One region of the Mesorhizobium sp. M0317 genome, then DNA from elsewhere that is predicted to be linked to it. Evidence: predicted binding sites of a transcription regulator. Region 1 holds the regulator's gene; each other region holds the start of a gene.
What was found. Region 1 encodes PhoB, which activates phosphate uptake and scavenging genes when phosphate is short. Its sites were predicted from a motif close to TGTCATNNANCTGTCAT; they were not measured.
Positions count from the first base shown of each region.

Region 2: the regulator PhoB is predicted to act here: its motif matches at 4,315-4,331, upstream of NKI88_RS20855 (ceramide glucosyltransferase).
Region 3: the regulator PhoB is predicted to act here: its motif matches at 2,680-2,696, upstream of NKI88_RS07445 (LTA synthase family protein).

Region 1 is NZ_JAMYRV010000030.1:74,177-81,183, forward strand. Features, by position in the region: gene NKI88_RS20540 (substrate-binding domain-containing protein) at 1-928, shown strand, start outside; gene pstC (phosphate ABC transporter permease subunit PstC) at 1,024-2,484, shown strand; gene pstA (phosphate ABC transporter permease PstA) at 2,481-3,797, shown strand; gene pstB (phosphate ABC transporter ATP-binding protein PstB) at 3,815-4,639, shown strand; gene phoU (phosphate signaling complex protein PhoU) at 4,681-5,385, shown strand; gene phoB (phosphate regulon transcriptional regulator PhoB) at 5,402-6,091, shown strand; gene NKI88_RS20570 (ROK family transcriptional regulator) at 6,122-7,007, opposite strand, start outside.
Region 2 is NZ_JAMYRV010000031.1:52,815-59,821, reverse strand. Features, by position in the region: gene NKI88_RS20880 (GcrA family cell cycle regulator) at 1-3, opposite strand, end outside; gene NKI88_RS20875 (aspartate aminotransferase family protein) at 362-1,561, shown strand; gene argF (ornithine carbamoyltransferase) at 1,580-2,491, shown strand; gene NKI88_RS20865 (Hsp33 family molecular chaperone) at 2,600-3,631, shown strand; gene apaG (Co2+/Mg2+ efflux facilitator ApaG/CorD) at 3,817-4,209, opposite strand; gene NKI88_RS20855 (ceramide glucosyltransferase) at 4,431-5,582, shown strand; gene NKI88_RS20850 (O-succinylhomoserine sulfhydrylase) at 5,594-6,784, opposite strand; SAM riboswitch at 6,842-6,919, opposite strand.
Region 3 is NZ_JAMYRV010000006.1:48,872-55,878, reverse strand. Features, by position in the region: gene fabF (beta-ketoacyl-ACP synthase II) at 1-231, opposite strand, end outside; gene NKI88_RS07460 (acyl carrier protein) at 266-502, opposite strand; gene fabG (3-oxoacyl-[acyl-carrier-protein] reductase) at 724-1,461, opposite strand; gene fabD (ACP S-malonyltransferase) at 1,522-2,469, opposite strand; gene NKI88_RS07445 (LTA synthase family protein) at 2,747-4,675, shown strand; gene rpsF (30S ribosomal protein S6) at 4,988-5,488, shown strand; gene rpsR (30S ribosomal protein S18) at 5,488-5,736, shown strand; gene rplI (50S ribosomal protein L9) at 6,003-6,590, shown strand; gene NKI88_RS07425 (cyclopropane fatty acid synthase) at 6,777-7,007, shown strand, end outside.

The DNA of each region.
Region 1 (7,007 bases):
GACCGTGCTGCCTTACGCCAAGATCGTCGCCGAGCAGTTCGGCGAAACCTTCACCAACTTCAAGACCCCGGTGGTCGAGTCCGGCGGCAGCGGCGCCGGCATCAAGGAGTTCTGCAAGGGCGTCGGCGAAGACACGATCGACATCGCCAACTCCTCGCGCCCGATCAAGAAGGACGAGCTGAAGTCCTGCGCCGACACCGGCGTCAAGGACGTCCAGGAGGTCCGCATCGGCTATGACGGCATCGTCTTTGCCACCGACATCAAGGGTCCGGACTGGGCGCTGGTTCCCGCCGACATCTACAAGGCGCTCGCCGCCAAGCTGGTGGTCGACGGCAAGCTGGTCGACAACCCGAACACCAAGTGGAACCAGGTCAATCCGAAGCTGCCCGACTGGGATATCGCCGCCTATATCCCGGGTGAGAAGCACGGCACCCGTGAAGTGTTCGAGACCAAGCTGCTCGACGCCGGCTGCGACAAGGCCGTTTTGAAGGCTGCCGGCATCGCCGACGACAAGGAAATCGGCAAGACCTGCATCGCCATCCGCAAGGACGGCAAGGCTGTCGACATTGACGGCGACTACACCGAGACGCTGGCCCGCATCGACTCCAACAAGACCGGCGTTGGCGTGTTCGGCCTTGCCTTCTACGAGAACAATGCCGACAAGCTGAAGGTCGCTACCGTGGAAGGCATCGTGCCTTCGACGCAGACCATCGCCGATGGCACGTACCCCGTGTCGCGGCCGTTGTTCTTCTACGTCAAGAAGGCGCATCTGGGCGTCGTTCCCGGCCTAAAGGAATATGTCGAGTTCTTCCTTGATGACCAGATGATCGGCCCGGAAAGCCCGCTCGCCCAGTACGGCCTTGTTTCCGCTCCCGACGCCGAACGTCAGGGTCAGCGCGACGCCTTCGCCGCCGGAAAGACGATGTAATCAACCGACCGGATCAGGGCGCGGACCAAATCCGCGCCCTGATTTCGCCGCTTGCCGTAACGGCGGCGGCGATCTGAATTTTCCTGGGGTGGGTGATGTCGTCCTTGCTCGTACTCGCCATAGTCATTGCCATAGGCGTGGTCGCTTTTGTGATCGGCCGCCAGCGCGCAGCGGCGCAGGATACCGGCAAGGTCAAGCCGCATTCGCGCGCGCATTATCATGGCTGGTGGGCCTTTCTGCTCGCGATCCTGCCTGCCGTCCTTTTGCTCGCCGTCTGGGATATCGGCTCTTCCTTCTATCTCGACCGGCACATCCATGCCGCTTTGCCCGAGCGCACCGCCGACACAAAGGTCGCCAGCGAAGCGCTCGACGCCAGCCTGGTGAAGAGCCTGGCCAAGGGCCTGCGCCGGCTCGATGGCGATACCGCACTTCCCGCTACTTTCGCCGAATTGCAGCCGCTGCTCGCCGCCAAGGGCGTGGCACTGGCCAGCGACACCCAGGACTATATGATCCCGATCGCGGTCGAGGCGAACAAGGTCCAGGACCGGCTCGGCCTGTTCGGCGCCGTGCTGACCTTCGCGCTGTCGGTCGCCGGCGCCTTCTATGCGCTGAGGCAGATCGCGCCGCGCGCCAGGGCGCGCAACAATGTCGAGAAGCTGATGCTGTGGGGGCTGCTTGCGGCCTCGACCATCGCCATCCTGACCACGGTCGGCATCGTGCTGTCGATGCTGTTCCAGACGATCACCTTCTTCGAAAGCGTATCGCCGATGAGCTTCTTCTTCGGCACGGTGTGGGATCCGCGTTTCGCCGCCGCCGGTTCCGGCGGCAGCCAGGGTCAGTTCGGCCTGATCCCGCTACTCGCCGGCACGCTCTACATCGCCGCCGTCGCGCTTCTGGTCGCAGTGCCGGTCGGGCTGATGTCGGCGGTCTACATGTCCGAATACGCCTCGCGCAGCGTCCGGTCGGTGGTCAAGCCCGCGCTTGAACTGCTGGCCGGCATCCCGACCATCGTCTACGGTATCTTCGCCGTGGTCACGCTCGGACCGTTCCTGCGCGACCTGTCGGCGGCACTCACCGGCGGCTCGCCCTTCATCCAGGGCCAGAGCATCTTCACCGCCGGTCTGGTGATGGGCGTCATGCTGATCCCGGTCGTGTCCTCTTTGTCCGACGACATCATCACCGCGGTGCCGCGCGCAATGCGTGACGGCTCGCTCGGCCTCGGCGCCACGCGCTCCGAGACGATCAAGCGGGTGATCCTGCCGGCGGCACTGCCCGGCATCGTCGGCGCCATCCTGTTGACGGCGTCGCGCGCCATCGGCGAGACGATGATCGTCGTGCTGGCGGCGGGCGTCGCCGCCAATCTGACGGCCAATCCGTTCGAGGCGATGACGACCATCACCGTCAAGATCGTCAACCAGCTGACCGGCGATCTCGAGTTCAACTCGCCGCAGACGCTGGTCGCCTTCGCGCTCGGCCTGACGCTGTTCGCGCTGACGCTGGTGATGAACATCGTCGCCCTCTACATCGTGCGCAAGTACCGGGAGCAGTACGAATGACCGACATCCCCCTGGACACGATGGCGGGTGCCGTCGCGCGTCCGCGCCGCGACATCGGGCTGAAGGCGCGCTATGCCGCCGAACGCCGGTTCCGCATCTATGGCGTGATTGCGATCTCGGTGGGCCTGGCGTTCCTGGCCATCATGCTGATCACCATCGTCTCGAAAGGCTACACCGCCTTCTGGCAGACGACGGTGACGCTGCCGGTCACCTTCGACGAGAAGGTGATCGATCCCTCCGGCAAGCGCGCCACCGACCCTACCGTGCTGATCAAGGCGAACTATCCCAAGCTCGCCGAAAACGCGCTGGTGGCCAAGCTCGGCATCGATCCGGCCAACAGGCCGATGATGCTGAAGCTCAAGGGCTTCCTGTCGGAAGGCGCGCGGGTCCAGCTGCGCGACATCGTCTCCGCCGATCCCTCGGTGATCGGCACGACGCGCGATGTCGACATCCTGGCTGCCGCCAATCTCGACTCGGCCTTCAAGGGTCAGATCGACCTCGGCGTCGATGAAGCGCGCCGCAAGGTGTCCAACCAGCAGATCGACTGGATGAACAAGCTTAAAGCCGACGGCGTGATGGCCGAGCATTTCAACACCGGCCTGTTCACCTATGGCGCCTCCAGCCGGCCCGAAACGTCGGGCATGGGCGTGGCGATCATCGGCTCGTTCTACATGATGGTGATCGTGCTGTTGCTGGCGCTGCCGATCGGCGTCGCCGCCTCGATCTATCTCGAGGAATTCGCCAAGAAGAACCGCTTTACGGACCTGATCGAAGTCAACATCAACAATCTCGCGGCGGTACCGTCGATCGTCTTCGGTCTGCTTGGCCTTGCCGTGTTCATCAACTTCCTCGGCATGCCGCGCTCGGCTTCCTTCGTCGGCGGCCTGGTGCTGACCTTGATGACATTGCCGACCATAATCATCGCCACGCGCGCCGCCCTCGCCGCGGTGCCGCCGTCGATCCGCTCGGCGGCCCTAGGTCTCGGCGCCTCCAAGATGCAGATGGTGTTCCATCACATCCTGCCGCTTGCCGCCCCAGGCATCCTTACCGGCACCATCATCGGCCTGGCGCGTGCGCTCGGCGAGACAGCACCGCTGCTCTTGATCGGCATGGTCGCTTTCGTCGCCGATTATCCGACGACGCCTTTCGATCCGGCGACCGCGCTGCCGGTTCAGATCTATATGTGGGCAAACGAGGCTGAGCGCGCTTTTGTCGAGCGCATGTCCGGCGCCATCATCATCCTGCTCGTCTTCCTCATGGCCATGAACATCACCGCGATCGTGCTCCGGCGCCGGTTCGAGCGGCGCTGGTAGAAAAAAGGCAATTTGGTATGAACATCATGACCGAACAGTCCCTTGAGAATGCAGTGGGCGACAAAATGAACGCCAAGTCGAACGAAGTCATCAAGATGCGCGGCGACAAGGTCGGCGTCTTCTACGGCGACAAGCAGGCGTTGTTCGACGTCAATCTCGACGTCCGCCAGAACCAGGTGACGGCGCTGATCGGCCCCTCCGGCTGCGGCAAGTCGACCTTCTTGCGCTGCCTCAACCGCATGAACGACACCATCGATTCGGCGCGGGTGACCGGCAAGATCACGCTCGATGAAGACGACATCTACGACAAGAACATCGATGTCGTCGAACTGCGCGCACGCGTCGGCATGGTGTTCCAGAAACCCAACCCGTTCCCGAAGTCCATCTACGAGAACGTCGCCTACGGCCCGCGCATCCATGGGCTGGCCAAGCGCAAGTCCGACATGGACCAGATCGTCGAGCAGAGCCTGAAGAAGGCTGCGATCTGGAACGAGGTCAAGGACCGCCTGCAGGAGCCCGGCACCGGCCTGTCCGGCGGCCAGCAGCAGCGCCTGTGCATCGCGCGCGCCATCGCCGTGTCGCCGGAGGTGATCCTGATGGACGAGCCCTGCTCGGCGCTCGATCCGATCGCCACCGCCCGTGTCGAGGAGCTGATAGACGAGCTGCGCCAGAACTACACGATCGTCATCGTCACCCATTCGATGCAGCAGGCGGCGCGCGTCTCGCAGCGCACGGCGATGTTCCATCTCGGCTATCTCGTCGAGGAGGGCGCCACCGACAAGATGTTCACCAACCCCGACGACAAGCGCACCCAGGACTACATTACCGGCCGCTTCGGCTGAGCCGTCCGGCGGGTGAATTTTCAGGCACGAGGACCAAGATCATGGGTGAACATACCGTCGCCTCCTTCGATGAAGAGCTCGGGCAGATCAGTAAGCTGATCCGCGACATGGGCGATCTGGCCGGCTCGATGGTCAGCGGCTCGACCAAGGCGCTGCTCAATTCGGACAATGCGCTGGCACAGCGTGTCGTGTCCGACGACGCCATCATGGATGCGCGCCAGCGCGAACTGGACGACCGCGCTATCACGCTGATCGCCAAGCGTCAGCCGATGGCCAACGATCTGCGCGCCGTGGTCGGCTCGATCCGCATGGCGGGCGACCTCGAGCGCATCGGCGACCTCGCCAAGAACATCGCCAAACGCGTCGGCACCGTGGGCTTGAGCGTCACGCCGCGCGACCTCTCGCACTCCATCGATGCCATGGCGCAACTGGTGCTGATCCAGGTGCAAGGCGTCGTCGAGGAATATGCCGCCACCGATGCGGCAGCTCTTGCAAAACTCAGGAATGACGACGAGCGCATCGACGTCAAATACACGTCCGTGTTTCGTGAGCTCTTGACCTACATGATGGAAGACCCTCGCAACATCACCGCCTGCACGCATCTCTTGTTCTGCGCCAAGAATCTTGAGCGCATCGGCGATCATGTCACCAACATCGCCGAAAATGCGTATTATGTGCTGACCGGCCAGCAATTGCCCGCCAATCGTCCGAAGCAGGACGAGACGGCGATGGCCACGCCGGCCTGATGAGGGTGAACTGCCTATGATCGCGCCACGCATCATGGTCGTGGAGGACGAGGAGCCGCTGGGCGTGCTCCTCCGCTACAACCTCGAATCCGAAGGCTATCAGGTCGAGGTGGTGACACGCGGCGACGAGGCCGAGATCCGCCTGCAGGAAAACGTGCCCGATCTCCTGGTGCTCGACTGGATGGTGCCCGCTGTTTCCGGCATCGAGCTCTGCCGGCGGCTTAGAGTGCGGCCCGAAACCGAGCGGCTGCCGATCATCATGCTGACCGCGCGCGGTGAGGAAAGCGATCGCGTGCGCGGCCTGTCCACCGGCGCCGACGACTATCTGGTCAAGCCATTCTCGACGCCGGAGTTCATGGCGCGCGTGAAGGCGCTGCTGCGCCGCGCCAAGCCGGAAGTGCTGTCCAGCGTGCTCAAGGTCGGCGACATCGTGCTCGACCGCGAGTCGCACCGTGTCTACCGCAAGAAGAGCGAGATCAGGCTCGGACCGACCGAGTTCCGGCTGCTCGAATTCATGATGCGCCATCCCGGCCGCGTGTTCTCGCGCAGCCAACTGCTCGACAATGTCTGGGGCGAGACGATCTATATCGACGAGCGAACCGTCGACGTCCATGTCGGGCGCTTACGCAAAGCGGTCAACAACGGCCGCATGCCGGATGTCATCCGTACCATTCGCGGCGCCGGCTACGCGATCAGGGAAGACTAGGATGCTGCGCGTCGCGCCGTTGCCGGCCATTCAGGCGAAATGCTTGCCGGATTTGGCCTGAATGCCCGGCGCGAAAATCTCCTGATCGACGAAGCCGAGCGCGCGCATGGCACAGCCTTCGCGGATCAGCGGCAGCTCGTTGGGCTCGGTGTCGAAGGAGATCGATTTCGAGTGCTGGCCGCCGGCGGTCTGGGCGATCGCTTCGCGCAATGCCGGTTCGATCAAGTCGAAGGCGGCGGCGCTGACGCCTACCATGGCGACGGGTGCCGGATCGATCAGCGCAAACAGGCTGCCGAGGCCGAAGCCGAGCGCCTCGCCGGCCTTGCAATAGGCTTCGCGCTCCGGGCCGTCGGTTTCGCGGGCGCGCGCGGCGAGTGCGCGCATATCAGCGTCGCCGATATCGACCGGCTCGGCATCCTCGCCCATCATTTTGGCGCTGCGCCAGATGGCGTAGTTTCCGGCATAGGCTTCCACGCAGCCGCGCCGCCCGCAGCGGCAGAGCGCGCCGCCCGGACGGTGGATCATGTGGCCGAACTCGCCGCCCGAGGAATGGGTGCCGGTGAACAGTTCGCCTTTCAGCACCAGGCCCATGCCGATGCCGTGCGATAAGAGGATGGCGATAAAATTGTCGCGGTAGCGCTCGGGCTGGCGCCATTGCAGGGCCACCGCCATCATATTGCAGTCGTTCTCCATGGTGGCAGGAATGCCGAATTCCGCTTCCAACATGTCGGCGAAGGCAATGTCGGTCAGTGGCGTGATTGGCGACCACAGCATGGCCCGCGCCTGCGAATCGGTGATGCCCTGGATGCCCATGGCAATGCGGGCGATGCTCTGGACATCGAGGTCCGGGTCCGCGAGACGCCGCCCGACGATTGCCACGCATTCGCCGATCAGCTCGTCGCGCGGCATGGTCAGC
Region 2 (7,007 bases), on a different contig from region 1:
CATGAGACCGCGCTCCTGCTAAGTGTGCGGCAGCCGGAATCCATTCCCGACCCGGCAATCTTTGCCGGGGCAGACACCACATATATTAGGTGATTAGGTCCGCCGCACGAAATCTAGTTATTTCCGGACTACAATTACCTCATGTGTTGACTCGGTGACAAGAGTCCCAGGTGCAACACGAATCGGTTTTTTAGGTTTTCCCCAACTTGCCCGGTCGCTTATGAGCCGGCGTCTCGTCGGGAGCTTGCCGCGCGCCTCTGCGCGACGTTTTCGTTGACTTCATGGCCGAAAAACACGATAAGCCGCAAAGGCCGCCGCTTTGGCGGCTTTTTTGATTTTTCCGGTACCGGAGACGCATATAATGAGCGGTTCGGCGCTTTACGAGACCTTTGCCCGCGCCCCTTTGGCCTTCGACCATGGCGAAGGCACCTGGCTGGTTACCGACAAGGGCGAGCGATATCTCGATTTCGCTGGCGGCATCGCGGTCAATTCGTTGGGCCACAGCCATCCGCATCTGGTCTCGGCGCTGACCGAACAGGCGGCCAAGCTCTGGCACGTCTCCAATCTCTACGAGATCCCGGGGCAGGCCCGGCTCGGCGAGCGGCTGGCTGACGCCACCTTCGCCGACAAGGTGTTCTTCACCAATTCCGGCGCCGAGGCGCTCGAATGCGCGATCAAGACGGCGCGGCGCTACCAGTTCGTCAAGGGCCATCCCGAGCGCTTCCGGGTCATTACCTTCGAAGGCGCCTTCCACGGCCGCACGCTGGCGACCATCGCCGCCGGCGGCCAGTACAAATATCTCGAAGGGTTCGGCCCCAAGGTCGAAGGCTTCGACCAGGTCGGCTTCGACGACATCGACGCCGCCGAGAAGGCGATCACACCAGAGACCGCCGCGATCCTGATCGAACCGGTACAGGGCGAGGGCGGCATCCGCCCGGTGCCGACGCAATCCTTGAAGCGGCTGCGGCAGCTCTGCGACCAGCATGGCCTGCTGCTGATCTTCGATGAGGTCCAGTGCGGTATCGGTCGCACCGGAAAGCTGTTCGCGCATGAATGGACCGGCGTGACGCCAGACATCATGGCGATTGCCAAGGGCATTGGCGGCGGCTTTCCGATGGGCGCGTGCCTCGCCACCGACGACGCTGTCGTCGGCATGACGGCAGGCGTGCATGGCACCACTTTCGGCGGCAATCCGCTGGCCATGGCGGTCGGCAACGCTGTGCTCGACGTCGTGCTGGAAGACGGCTTCCTCGAAGACGTCCAGCGCAAGGCATTGCTGATGAAGCAGGGCCTGGCGGCGGTCGCCGACGAATTTCCCGATGTCATCGAAGGCATCAGGGGCAGCGGCCTGATGCTTGGCCTGAAATGCGCCATGCCAAACACCAAGGTCAACATGGCGCTGCGCGACCAGCATCTGCTGGCGGTGCCGGCCGGCGACAACGTCATTCGTCTGCTGCCGCCGCTGACCGTCACCGACGCCGAGATCGGCGAAGCGCTCGATCGCATCCGCGCCGCTGCCAAGGGCCTGACCGACGCCATCGCCGCGGCCGCCGCGAAGTAATCCCGAGAACCATTCCCGATGAGCCTTCGCCATTTCACCGATCTTTCCGCCGTTTCCGAAGGCGATCTGCGCCTGATGCTGGACGATGCGGTGGTGCGCAAGGCGCGCCTCAAGGCCGGCGAACGGACCAAACCGCTCGAAGGCAAGGTGCTGGCCATGATCTTCGACAAGCCGTCGACGCGCACGCGCGTGTCCTTCGACGTCGGCATGCGACAGCTCGGCGGCGAGACCATCATGCTGACCGGGACCGAAATGCAGCTCGGCCGCTCCGAGACCATCGCCGACACCGCCAAGGTGCTGTCGCGCTATGTCGACGCCATCATGATCCGCACCACGTCGCATGAGCGGCTGCTCGAGCTGACCGAGAATGCCACGATTCCGGTCATCAACGGGCTGACCGACGACACTCATCCCTGTCAGCTGATGGCCGACATCATGACCTTCGAAGAGCATCGCGGTCCGGTTGCCGGCAAGACCATCGCCTGGACCGGCGACGGCAACAACGTGCTGCATTCGCTGCTCGAAGCTTCGGCGCGGTTCCGCTTCAACCTCAATGTCGCCGTGCCGGAAGGCAGCGAGCCGGCGCAAAAGCATATCGACTGGTCGAAGAGCAATGGCGGCAAGCTGCACTTCACCCGCTCGCCCGAGGAAGCCGTCGACCAAGCCGACTGCATCGTCACCGACTGCTGGGTGTCGATGGGCCAGGAACACCGCGCCCGCGGCCACAATGTCTTCTCGCCCTATCAGGTCAATGCGGCGCTGATGGCGAGGGCCAAGCCCGACGCCCTGTTCATGCACTGCCTGCCGGCGCATCGCGGCGAGGAAGTCACCGACGAGGTCATCGACGGTCCGCATTCGGTGGTCTTCGACGAAGCCGAGAACCGGCTCCACGCCCAGAAGGCGGTTTTGGCCTGGTGTCTGGGCGCTTGATCTCCAGGCGCTTGCTCTCAAAACGCTTGATCCGGGGCGGCGCGATGCCTATTTGCGCCCCATCACGCAAATCAAGCGCGTTTGGACGCATGCACCCCTCCGGGCCGCATGGCCGCGCCCTGGAGCTTTGTCATGTTGGAAACGCATCAAGTGACTGAACATCACCCCAAACTCGGCGAGTTCGGCTATGCCGGCGACGATCATGTCGTGCCCTTCGAGGTAGGCCCGCTCGACGTGCGCGGCCGCACCGTGCAGCTCGGGCCGATGCTCGACGCCATCCTCAACCGTCATGACTATCCCGAGCCGGTCGCCCGCCTGCTGGCGGAAGCCTGTGTGCTGACGGTGCTGCTCGGCACTTCGCTCAAATTTGAAGGCAAGTTCATCCTGCAGACCCGCACCGACGGGCCTGTCGACATGCTGGTCGCGGATTTCTCCACGCCCTCGGCATTGCGCGCCTATGCGCGCTTCGATGCCGACCGGCTGGAGGCCCTGGTGGCCGCAGGCCAGACCTCGCAGCAGACGCTGCTGGGCAGCGGCGTTTTGGCGCTGACCATCGACCAAGGCGCGCACACGCAGCGCTATCAGGGCATCGTCCAGCTCGACGGCGAGACGCTGGAAGACGCCGCGCGCACCTATTTCCGCCAGTCGGAGCAGATCCCGACCGACCTCCGGCTGTCGGTGGCCAAGCTGCTGACGCCCGGCCCCGGCGGTGCGCGCGAGCAGTGGCGCGCCGGCGGTATCCTGGCGCAGTTCCTGCCGCAGTCACCCGAGCGCATGCGCGTGCCCGACATTTCGGGCGGCGACGGCGATCCGCGTGACGTGACGCAGGAGCCGGCCGACAATTCGTGGCGCGAGCTGGTGGCGCTGCTCGGCACCATCGAGCCGACCGAGCTGATCGACCCGACCATCGGCGCCGAGCGGCTGCTCTACAGGCTGTTCCACGAACATGGCGTGCGCGTCTTCGGCGGCGTGCCGGTCGCCGACCAATGTTCCTGCTCAAGGGACAAGATACGCGGCATCCTCGAGGGGTTTTCCGCGCAGGAGATCAAGGACAGCACCGAAGATGGCGGCATCCACGTCGCCTGCGAGTTCTGCTCGAAGCAGTACGACTTCGACCCGGCGGAGTTTGCAGCTCAGTAGCATCTCTTCCTTCTCCCCGTTCACGGGGAGAAGGTGCCCGAAGGGCGGATGAGGGGCAGCGCGAACTTTGGTGAATGGCCGCGCATAGCCTACGTCATGTGCGTGGAAGATAACCTCATGAGTCCGGCGGCGCCCCTCATTGCACTGCCGGGCATTTCTCCCCGTATAGAGATGGGGAGAAAACCCTAATTCACCGTCCGCCGCGTCCCCGGCAGATCCAGCGAAAACGCGGGAATAGCGACGTCGAACGTCTCGCCCTTTTTGTTGCGCATGGTGTAGTGGCCGACCATGAAGCCGGAGGGCGTCGAGAGCGGGCAGCCTGACGTGTATTGATAGCTGTCGCCGGGATTGAGCTCAGGCTGGTCGCCGACCACGCCGGCGCCGCGCACTTCCTCGATCCGGCCGCTGCCGTCGGTGATGTGCCAGTAACGCGACATAAGCTGCACGAAATCGTCGGACTGGTTGTCGATCGTCACCTGGTAGCCCCAGACATAACGGTTCTCCGCCGGGTCCGAGCGGTCCTCCAGGTAGAACGGTCTGACCTGCACTTCGATGTTGCGCGTGACGGCGCGATACATGGGCTGCTCCGGTTGCGCGGCAAGGAACATTTTTCGCGCTATGCGGTTTGATACGCGCAGAGCGGCATGTCCTGCCAGCCTCAAAGCGGAGGTGCCGACAAACAATGTCATTTAAGTGACACATGACAGTGTTGGTGTGCGCAAACCTTGCCGGCGACTCAAGGCCCATCTGTCGACTGACAAAGCAGCCGCGAGCGGCCTTTCCGGAGTGACCAGATCTCATGGAACTAGCTCTCACAGCCGCCTTCGCTTCCTCCGCTTTGCTTCTTTCCAATCTCGCCAGCATCCTGCTTGCTTCGTCGAAACTGCAAGCGCGTCGCCTTATCCCTCCGCCGTCCGACGAGCAGCCACCGGTCTCGATCGTCGTGCCGTCGCGCGGCGTGGAGCCGTTCACACAAGAGACGCTGCAGCGAGCCTTCTCGCTCGACTGGCCGCGCTACGAACTGATCTTCTGCGTCGCTCACGCCGACGATCCCGTCGTCAAACTGATAAACAGGGCGATCGTCCTGTTTCCCAACGTGCCGGCCCGGCTGCTGATCGGCGACGACCGCGTCAGCAGCAACCCGAAGCTCAACAACTGCGTCAAGGGCTGGGAAGCGGCGCGCAATCATTGGGTTATTCTGGCGGATTCCAACGTGCTGATGCCTAGGGATTACGTCCAGCACCTGATGGCGGCCTGGCGGACCAATACCGGGCTTATCTGCTCGACGCCGATCGGCTCGCGGCCGGAAGGCTTCTGGGCCGAGGTCGAATGCGCGTTCCTCAACACGCTGCAGGCGCGCTGGCAATATGCCGGCGAGGCGCTTGGCCTCGGCTTTGCCCAGGGCAAGAGCATGCTGTGGAACAAGCCGATGCTCGATACCAATGGCGGTATCCGCGCGCTGGCCGCCGAGATCGCCGAGGATGCTGCTGCAACCAAGCTGGTCAACGGACTGGGCCTGCGCGTCAATCTCGTTGCCTCGCCTTTCGAGCAACCACTGGGGCAGCGCCGACTTGCCGACATCTGGTCGCGTCAGGCGCGCTGGGCGCGGTTGCGCCGCGTCACTTTCCCGCTGTTTTTCGCACCCGAGATCCTGACCGGCGTCGCCGTGCCGTTGGCGTTGGCGCTGGTGGCGGCAGCAAGTGCCGGCATCAGCCTGCCGGCCACGGTGTTGGCCGTGCTGACGGCGGCCTACATTCCCGAATGCGCGCTGGCCGCGGCCAAGGGCTGGCATCTGTCGCTGCGCATGATCCCGGCGATGATGGTCCGCGACATGATGCTTCCCGCCATCTGGGCGCGCGGCTGGCTGAGCGGCGCCGTCGATTGGCGCGGCAACACCATGATCATCGGCACCAAGGCAGCCGAGCTGGAAGAGGCTTCGTCGGGAGCGTGACGCCTCGCGGCCTACCCGGCTGCCTTCAGCGCCTGCGCAACGTCCTCCAGCAGATCGTCCGTATCCTCAAGACCGACCGACAGCCTGAGCGTTCCCGGCCCGATGCCAAGCTCGGCGCGAGCTTCGTCGCTGAGGTTCTTGTGCGTGGTGGTCCCCGGATGGGTGATCAGGCTCTTGGCGTCGCCGAGATTGTTGGAGATCAGCACGATGTCGAGCGCGTTCTGCAAGGCGAAGGCCGCCTGCTTGCCGCCCTTCACGTCGAGGCAGATCAGCGTCGATCCGCCCGTCATCTGCTTCTTGACGATGTCGGCCTGCGGGTGGTCGGCGCGGCCGGGATAGATGACGCGGGCGATTTCCGGCCGTCCTGCCAGGAAATCCGCGATCTTGGCCGCGCTTTCCGTCTGCTGGCGCACCCGAACCGGCAGCGTCTCCAGGCCCTTGAGCAGCGTCCAGGCGTTGAACGGCGACAGGCTCGGGCCGGTGTGGCGGAAATAGTCGTGCAAATTCTCGTCGATCCATTTCTTGTCCGACAGGATGATGCCGCCAAGACAGCGTCCCTGGCCGTCAATGTGCTTGGTCGCGGAGTAGACGACGATATGGGCGCCGAGCTGCAAGGGCTTCTGCTGCAAGGGCGTGGCAAAGACATTGTCGACGATCAGCCTGGCGCCGATCGAGGTGGCGAGCGCCGCCACCGCTGCGATGTCGACCACTTCCAGCGTCGGATTGGTCGGGCTTTCCAGGAAGAACAGTTTCGTGTTCGGCCGCACCGCCTTTTCCCAGTTGACGATGTCGGTGCCGTCGACCAGCGTTGCCTCGATGCCGTATTTCGGCGCCAGCGTCTCGACCACCCAGCGGCAGGAGCCGAACAGCGCGCGCGCCGCAACGATATGGTCGCCGGCCTTGGCGCTGCACAGCAGCGCTGCCGTCACCGCAGCCATGCCCGACGCCGTGGCGCGGGCATCTTCGGCACCCTCCAGCGCGCACATGCGCTTTTCGAACATGTCGACGGTAGGGTTGGCATAGCGCGAATAGATGAAGCCCGGCTCCTCGCCCTTGAAACGGGCTTCCGCGGCCTGCGCCGTTTCATAGACATAGCCCTGGGTGAGATACATCGCTTCCGACGTCTCGCCGAACTGGGAACGCAGTGTTCCCCCGTGCACGAGTGCGGTCTGAGGCTTCCAGTTACGCTTCTTGGTGCTCATCGCTTTTGTTCCAGACACAAAAAAACCGGCCGCGAAAGTCGCAACCGGTCCATATGGCCTTGCGGCCCGACGGTCCTTTAGCGACTTGTTTAACGTGGCTGCAAGCCGACCGGCCAAATCACCACGGGATAACGACCCTTTAGACCTCACCTGCGCTTGCGTCAATTGCCGGCTTCATTAAGAGGTTTGTACCAGGCAGGTTCCGCAATAATATCCAGCGGTT
Region 3 (7,007 bases), on a different contig from region 1:
GCCGATCTTGCGCAGTTCCTTGGGCTCGAGCACGGCTTCGGGATTGAGCGTGCCGTTGGTGCCGTCACCGCGCGGAATGACGTGGGCTATCTTGCAGGCAAGATCTTCCACTTCGAACTCGGTGACGCGCTTGGCGGCGCTGCGGCCGGTCAGAAGTTCCTTCCAGCTGTGCTCGAAGCCCATGCCGAACGGCGAAACCAGGCCAAGGCCCGTGACGACGACACGCCTCATCGCAGGTCCTCCCCGGTGATGACTGCGGATAGTGTCAGGCCGAAGCCTTGTCGATGTACTTCACGGCATCGCCGACGGTCAGGATGGTCTCGGCCGCATCGTCCGGAATCTCGACGCCGAACTCTTCTTCGAAGGCCATGACGAGTTCGACCGTGTCGAGGCTGTCCGCGCCCAGATCATCGATGAAGCTCGCCTGCTCCGTCACCTTGTCGGCATCGACGCCAAGATGTTCGATGACGATCTTCTTGACGCGCTCTGCGGTGTCACTCATTTGGGGCATCCTCGTCTTTTGTTTGTCTGTCTTCGTTAGCGGGCAGAATGCCGCTAATCAAGCTGAAAGATGGTCCTGCCGGAAACGCAACGATGCCGGACCGGTTTTTGCCCGAACCGCCGGGTTGCGGGCCGCATTACACGAAAAATGGCTGAGGTCCAAGGCGAAATGGTCTCTTTTCACAAGCCGGCCATGTCTTCTTATCACCCGGCAATATCCCGTCAGATCATGGCCATGCCGCCGTTGACATGGATGGTCTGGCCGGTGACGTAGGCTGCCTCGTTGGAGGCGAGATAGGCGACGGCCGACGCCACTTCACCACTCGTGCCCATGCGGCGCGTCGGGATCGCGGCCATTATCGCGTCTTTCTGCTTGTCGTTGAGCTTGTCGGTCATGGCCGATTCGATAAAGCCCGGGGCGACGCAGTTGACGGTGATGTTGCGGGTGGCGATCTCCTGCGCCAGCGACTTGGAAAAGCCGATCATGCCGGCCTTGGAGGCGCAATAATTGGTCTGGCCAGGATTGCCGGTGACGCCGACCACCGAGGTGATGTTGATGATGCGGCCATGGCGGCGGCGCATCATCGGATGGGTCAGCTCGCGGGTCAGCCGGAACACGGCGGTGAGGTTCACCTCCAGCACGCTGTCCCAATCCGCGTCCGCCATGCGCACGAACAGGCCGTCCTTGGTGATGCCGGCATTGTTGACCAGTATGTCGACGCCTTCGAGTTCGGCTTCGGCCTTCTGACCAAGCGCCTTGACCTCGTCACGGTCGGCAAGATTGGCCGGGAACAGCTTTACCCGGTCGCCGAGTTCGCCGGCCAGGGTCTCCAGTTTCTCGATGCGGGTGCCGTGCAGGCCGACAATGGCGCCTTGCGCATGCAGCACCCGGGCAATCGCCTCGCCAATGCCGCCCGATGCGCCGGTGACGAGCGCCTTGCGGCCGGTCAGTTCGAACATTTTCGTCTCCTGATCTTAAGAGAACACCCTTCCCACGGGAGGGGTTGAATCGCCAGTGGATTATGCAAGCGCGGCCAGCGCCGCCTCGACATCGGCCGGCGTGCCGACGGCCGATGTGGCGATGTCGCGGCTGATCCGCCGCGCCAGGCCGGAAAGCACCTTGCCGGCGCCGATCTCAAACAGCGTGGCGACGCCATTGGCGCCGAACCACTCCACCGTTTCGCGCCAGCGCACGCGGCCGGTGATCTGCTCGACCAGGCGGCGCGCGATCTCGTCGGGGTCGCTGCTCGGGGCTACAGTGACGTTGGAGACGACGGGCACGACCGGTGCATTCTTGGTCACGCCGGCCAGCGCCTCGCGCATGACATCGGCCGCCGGCGCCATCAGCGCCGAATGGAAGGGGGCGGAGACCTGCAGCATCAGCGCCCGCTTGGCGCCCTTTTCGGTGCACAGTTTCGCGGCGAGTTCCACCGCCGCCCTGGCGCCGGAGATCACCAGCTGGCCGCCGCCATTGTCGTTGGCGATCTGGCAGACTTTGCCGGATCCCGTTGCGGCCTCGGTGCAAGCGGCTTCGACGTCGGGCTGTTCCAGTCCGATGATCGCCGCCATGGCGCCCTCGCCGGCCGGCACCGCCGCCTGCATGGCGTTGCCGCGGATGCGCAGCAGCCGGGCGGCATCGGCGACCGAAACGAAACCGGCCGCGGCAAGGGCGGAATATTCGCCGAGCGAATGACCGGCAACGTAGGCAACCTTGTCCTTCAGCGAAAAGCCGCGCGCTTCCAGCGAGCGGATCGCCGCCAGCGAGACCGCCATCAGCGCCGGCTGGGCATTGGCAGTCAGGGTCAGCGCCTCTTCCGGGCCTTCCCAGATCAGTTTCGACAGCTCTTCGCCCAACGCATCATCGACTTCCTCGAACACCCTGCGTGCCTCGGGGAAGGCGTCGGCGAGGTCCTTGCCCATGCCGACAGCCTGGCTGCCCTGTCCCGGAAAGGTGAATGCGACGGCCATTTGGGCGCTCTCCAGCGGCTGATTTTTCCTGCCTGTGACGCAAGGCGGACCGTCAAGTCAAGCCCGGAGGCGGCATTTCGGCTCTCGCTTGAACCGGAGCTGACCTCGAGTCCCTGTTCCCAAAGGCTTTTTGCCGATCACACCTGATGAAAACCGCTCACGAATCGTTTGCTGGCTCTTCTTATTTTCGCCACAGGCGCTAGCTTTTGCATGACAGTTCTATGACAGAACGGTGGCGCGAGTGGAAATACGCGTTGCTTGGGCCGGGGGAAGAGACGTGGCTAGGATCAGGAAGGGCGCGGCCGTACCCGCGCCACAATTCTTGGAAGACGATCCGTCCACCGGCTACCTGCCGGGGCGCAGATGGCCGGTCATCCGCTACGGTCTGGTCACGCTGCTTGCCTCCGCCATCCTGGTGTTCGCCATCGAATGGATCGTGCGCGGCGACTTCTTCGGCACGGTCGACTTCTTCCTGCAGCCATTCAAGCCGGGCTGGACCACCATCATTGTCTTTGCATTGGTGCTGATGGGACTGGACGCCGTGCTTGGCCGCAGTCACCAGAGCCTGATGATCGTGGCGCCGCTGACGCTGGCGCTGGCCTTTGTCGGGCATCAGAAGTCGCATTATCTCGGCGATCCACTCTACCCAACCGATTTTCTTTATTCGCGCCAGATCATGGCACTGATGCCGCTCCTGGTGCGCGAACGGCCCTGGACGGCGCTCGCCATGGCGGTCGGCATCGTCGCCGGCCTGTCGCTGCTGATCTATGGCTGGCGGTTGTGGCGCCGCAAGGTTCCGATCCTCAGCCGCAAAGGGCGGCTGGCGCGGCTGACGCTGGCAGTGCCGCTGCTCGCCTTCTTCGTCTCGATCATGGACTACGCCACCTTCTCGTGGACCCGCGACCGGCTGCAGATCATCCCGATCATGTGGGACCAGAAGGAGAACTACGCCTCCAACGGGTTTGCGCTGGCCTTCGCGCTCAACGTGCCGATGGCGCATGTCTCGGCGCCGGCGGGCTATTCCGACAAGGCGATCGACGCGATCGACAGGCCTGATGTGGCGGCCTCGGTACCGGATGAGAAACCCGACATCATCGTGGTGATGAGCGAATCTTTCTGGGATCCGACCAAGCTGCCCGGCGTCACAATCACGCCTGACCCGATCCCCAATGTGCGGGCGCTGCGTTCCGGCTATATGTTCTCGCCGGAATTCGGCGGCATGACCGCCAACATCGAATTCGAGGCGCTGACCGGCTTTTCCAATGCCTTCCTGCCGGCGGGCTCGATCCCCTACCAGCAATATGTGCGCACGCCGACGCCGTCGCTGGCGACCTTCCTGAAAAGCGAGGGCTACCGGGCGCGCGCCATCCATCCGGGCACCAACTGGTTTTGGAACAGAGGCGCCGTCTATGCCGATTTCGGCTTCAACGATTTCCGCTCGGAAGAGACGCTGCCGCCACTGGAAAAGCGCGGGCCGCTGGCTTCCGATGCCTCGATGACCGACGAGATCATCGCAGAGGCCGACGCCAGCGAGCGGCCGGTGTTCTTCTTCGCCGTCAGCCTGCAGAACCACGGTCCCTACGAGCCGTACCGCTATTACAATCCGACCCACAAGGTCGCGGCGCCGATCAGCACATGGGCGCGGGAATCGCTGCTCAGCTATGCCGAAGGCTCCGCCGATGCCGATCGCGGCCTCGAGCGGCTGATCGAATGGGCGAAGAAGCGCGACCGGCCGACGGTCATCGCCTTCTTCGGCGACCATCTGCCGCCGCTCGGCCCCGTCTATGTCGAAACCGGTTACCTGAAGGACAATGTCGCGCCGCGCAAGGAACCGACGCCGGCGGCGGCACTGGAGCATCATCAGACGCCGCTGGTCATCTGGTCTAACCGTACCGGTCCGGCGCAGGATATGGGCGCCGTGAGCCCGGCCTTCCTGCCCTACCACATCCTGACAACGGCCGGGATCACGCACCCCTACTACACCGGCTTCCTGGGCGCGCTGCGCGAACGCTATCGCGTCGTCGACCGCAATCTGCTTTTGACACCGTCAGGTGAGGCCACGCCGGACTGGGCGCGGCAGAAGGACGTTGATCCGGCGATCAACGATTACCGCTTGCTGCAATACGACATGATGTTCGGCAAGCGTAAGGCGGCTCCGGATTTCTTCCCCGAAACGATCAACGGTGGTACCCCGCATACGAGTTGATGCCTGGTATTTTTCCAACCCTGCGACGCCAGGACGCTGTCCGGAGCATGCGTTACCCTTGCCTTCCAGACAATTTGCTATATAGACGCCCGCAATCTGCCGGTCCTTGCTGGGGGCTGAACGGAGGGCCGGAGGTTTTACCCAAAACCTTCGTGTGAAGCCAGAAGCGCTTCCGCCTCCCGTGTCTCCGCTCTCGACCGTCTCGAAATGCTCCTTTCTTCCCCGCCCCTTCGGGATCAGCGGGTCAGAGAAGTTGCAGAGGCTTTTGCCGCGAGGATCCGGGAGAGAAACGAAGAAAGGCACTGAACCACTATGGCTTTATACGAACATGTGTTCCTTGCCCGGCAGGACCTCTCGCAGCAGCAGGTCGATGCGCTTGTCGAACAGTACAAGGGCGTCATCTCCGCAAATGGCGGGTCCGTCGGCCGGGTCGAGAACTGGGGACTGAAGTCCCTCACCTACCGGGTCAACAAGAACCGGAAGGCTTACTACACGCTTATGGACCTCAACTGCCCGCCGGCAGCGCTCAACGAGATGGAGCGCCAGATGGGCCTGTCCGAGGACGTGCTGCGTTTCCTGACCGTCAAGGTCGAGGCGCATGAGGAAGGCCCGTCGGCCATGATGCAGAAGCGCGAAGAGCGCTCGGAACGCGGCGGCTTCGGCGACCGCGACCGTGGTGATCGTGGTCCGCGCTCGTTTGGCGACCGTGACCGCGGCGACCGTGGCGATCGTCCGCCGCGCTCATTTGGCGACGCCGGTGGTGATCGTGGTCCGCGCCGTCCGCGCGAAGGCGTTGAAGGAGGTGCAGAATAATGGTCGACATCAATCAGATCCCGACCCGGCGCCCGTTCCATCGCCGCCGCAAGACCTGCCCGTTCTCCGGCGCCAACGCGCCCAAGATCGACTACAAGGACGTGCGTCTTCTGCAGCGCTACATTTCCGAGCGTGGCAAGATCGTGCCGTCGCGCATCACCGCCGTAAGCCAGAAGAAGCAGCGCGAACTCGCCAAGGCGATCAAGCGCGCCCGCTTCCTCGGCCTGCTGCCCTACGTGGTTCGCTAAGACTTTCGAGCAGGCGGTTCGCCGCCTGCTTCCTTCTCCCACGGCGACGGGCGCCGCAGGGGTAATTTGATGATGCATGTCGTTGTCCCAAAACCGGGACCACTCTTGGCGACGTGCATTGAAATCCCGAGTTGAGGTGAAAAGCCTCTAACTGCCGCGACAGGCAGGACAGCGACACCGGCGCCAAGGCGCTCAGAGCTTCCTGACCTGTTCCATTCAATTCGGCGCCGATCCCGCGGTCGGTGCCCAGACGAAGGAATAAGACCATGCAAGTGATTCTTCTCGAACGCGTTTCCCGCCTCGGCCAGATGGGCGATACCGTCAAGGTCAAGGACGGCTTTGCCCGCAACTTCCTCTTGCCGCAGGGCAAGGCGCTGCGCGCCAACGAAGCCAACAAGAAGAAGTTCGAAGGGCAGCGCGCGCAGCTCGAAGCGCGCAACCTCGAGCGCAAGTCGGAAGCCAGCCAGGTTGCCGAAAAGCTCGACGGCAAGAGCTTCATCGCCGTGCGTTCGGCCGGCGAGACAGGCCAGCTCTACGGTTCGGTGTCGACCCGCGACATCGCCGACCTGCTGACCGCCGAAGGGTTCTCGGTCAACCGCAACCAGATCCAGCTCAACCAGCCGATCAAGACTATCGGCGTCACCAATGTGGCGATTGCGCTGCATCCGGAAGTCGAGGTCACCATCAGCCTCAACATCGCCCGCACGGCCGACGAAGCCGAGCGCCAGGCCAAGGGCGAGACGCTGACCACCGCCGAAGCCATCTATGGCGATGACATCAACGACAACGCACGGCCGGAGAACTTCTTCGACCCGAACACCGAGTTCGAAGGCGGCGAAGAAGACAACGCCTGATCCCGCACGGGGCCTGATCGGGAAGCGAGGGGAGCAGCGCTCCAATCACTTCCTCGTCATCCAGCCTTTCTGGACCAATGCCCGGGCCTCTCGCCCGGGCATTTTTGTGCCAAATGGAACTTTTCGAACCCCTATATATTGTTGCAGAATTGGTCCGCCAGTCTGACCGTGAGGGGACATTTGGTGATGAATATTCTGTTGAAGCGCGTTCTCGACCGCCTGGTGCGTACGGGCAATCTGAAAGTCACCGGGCCGAAGGGCTCGACAGTGGTTTTCGGCGACGGCAGCGGCGAGCCGGTGCGTATGCACATCAAGACCGCGCATGCCGAGCGCGCCATTACCTTCGATCCGATGCTGGCCGTGCCGGAAGCCTATATGGACGGCGAACTCGACATCATCGAGGGCGGCGTACTGGGT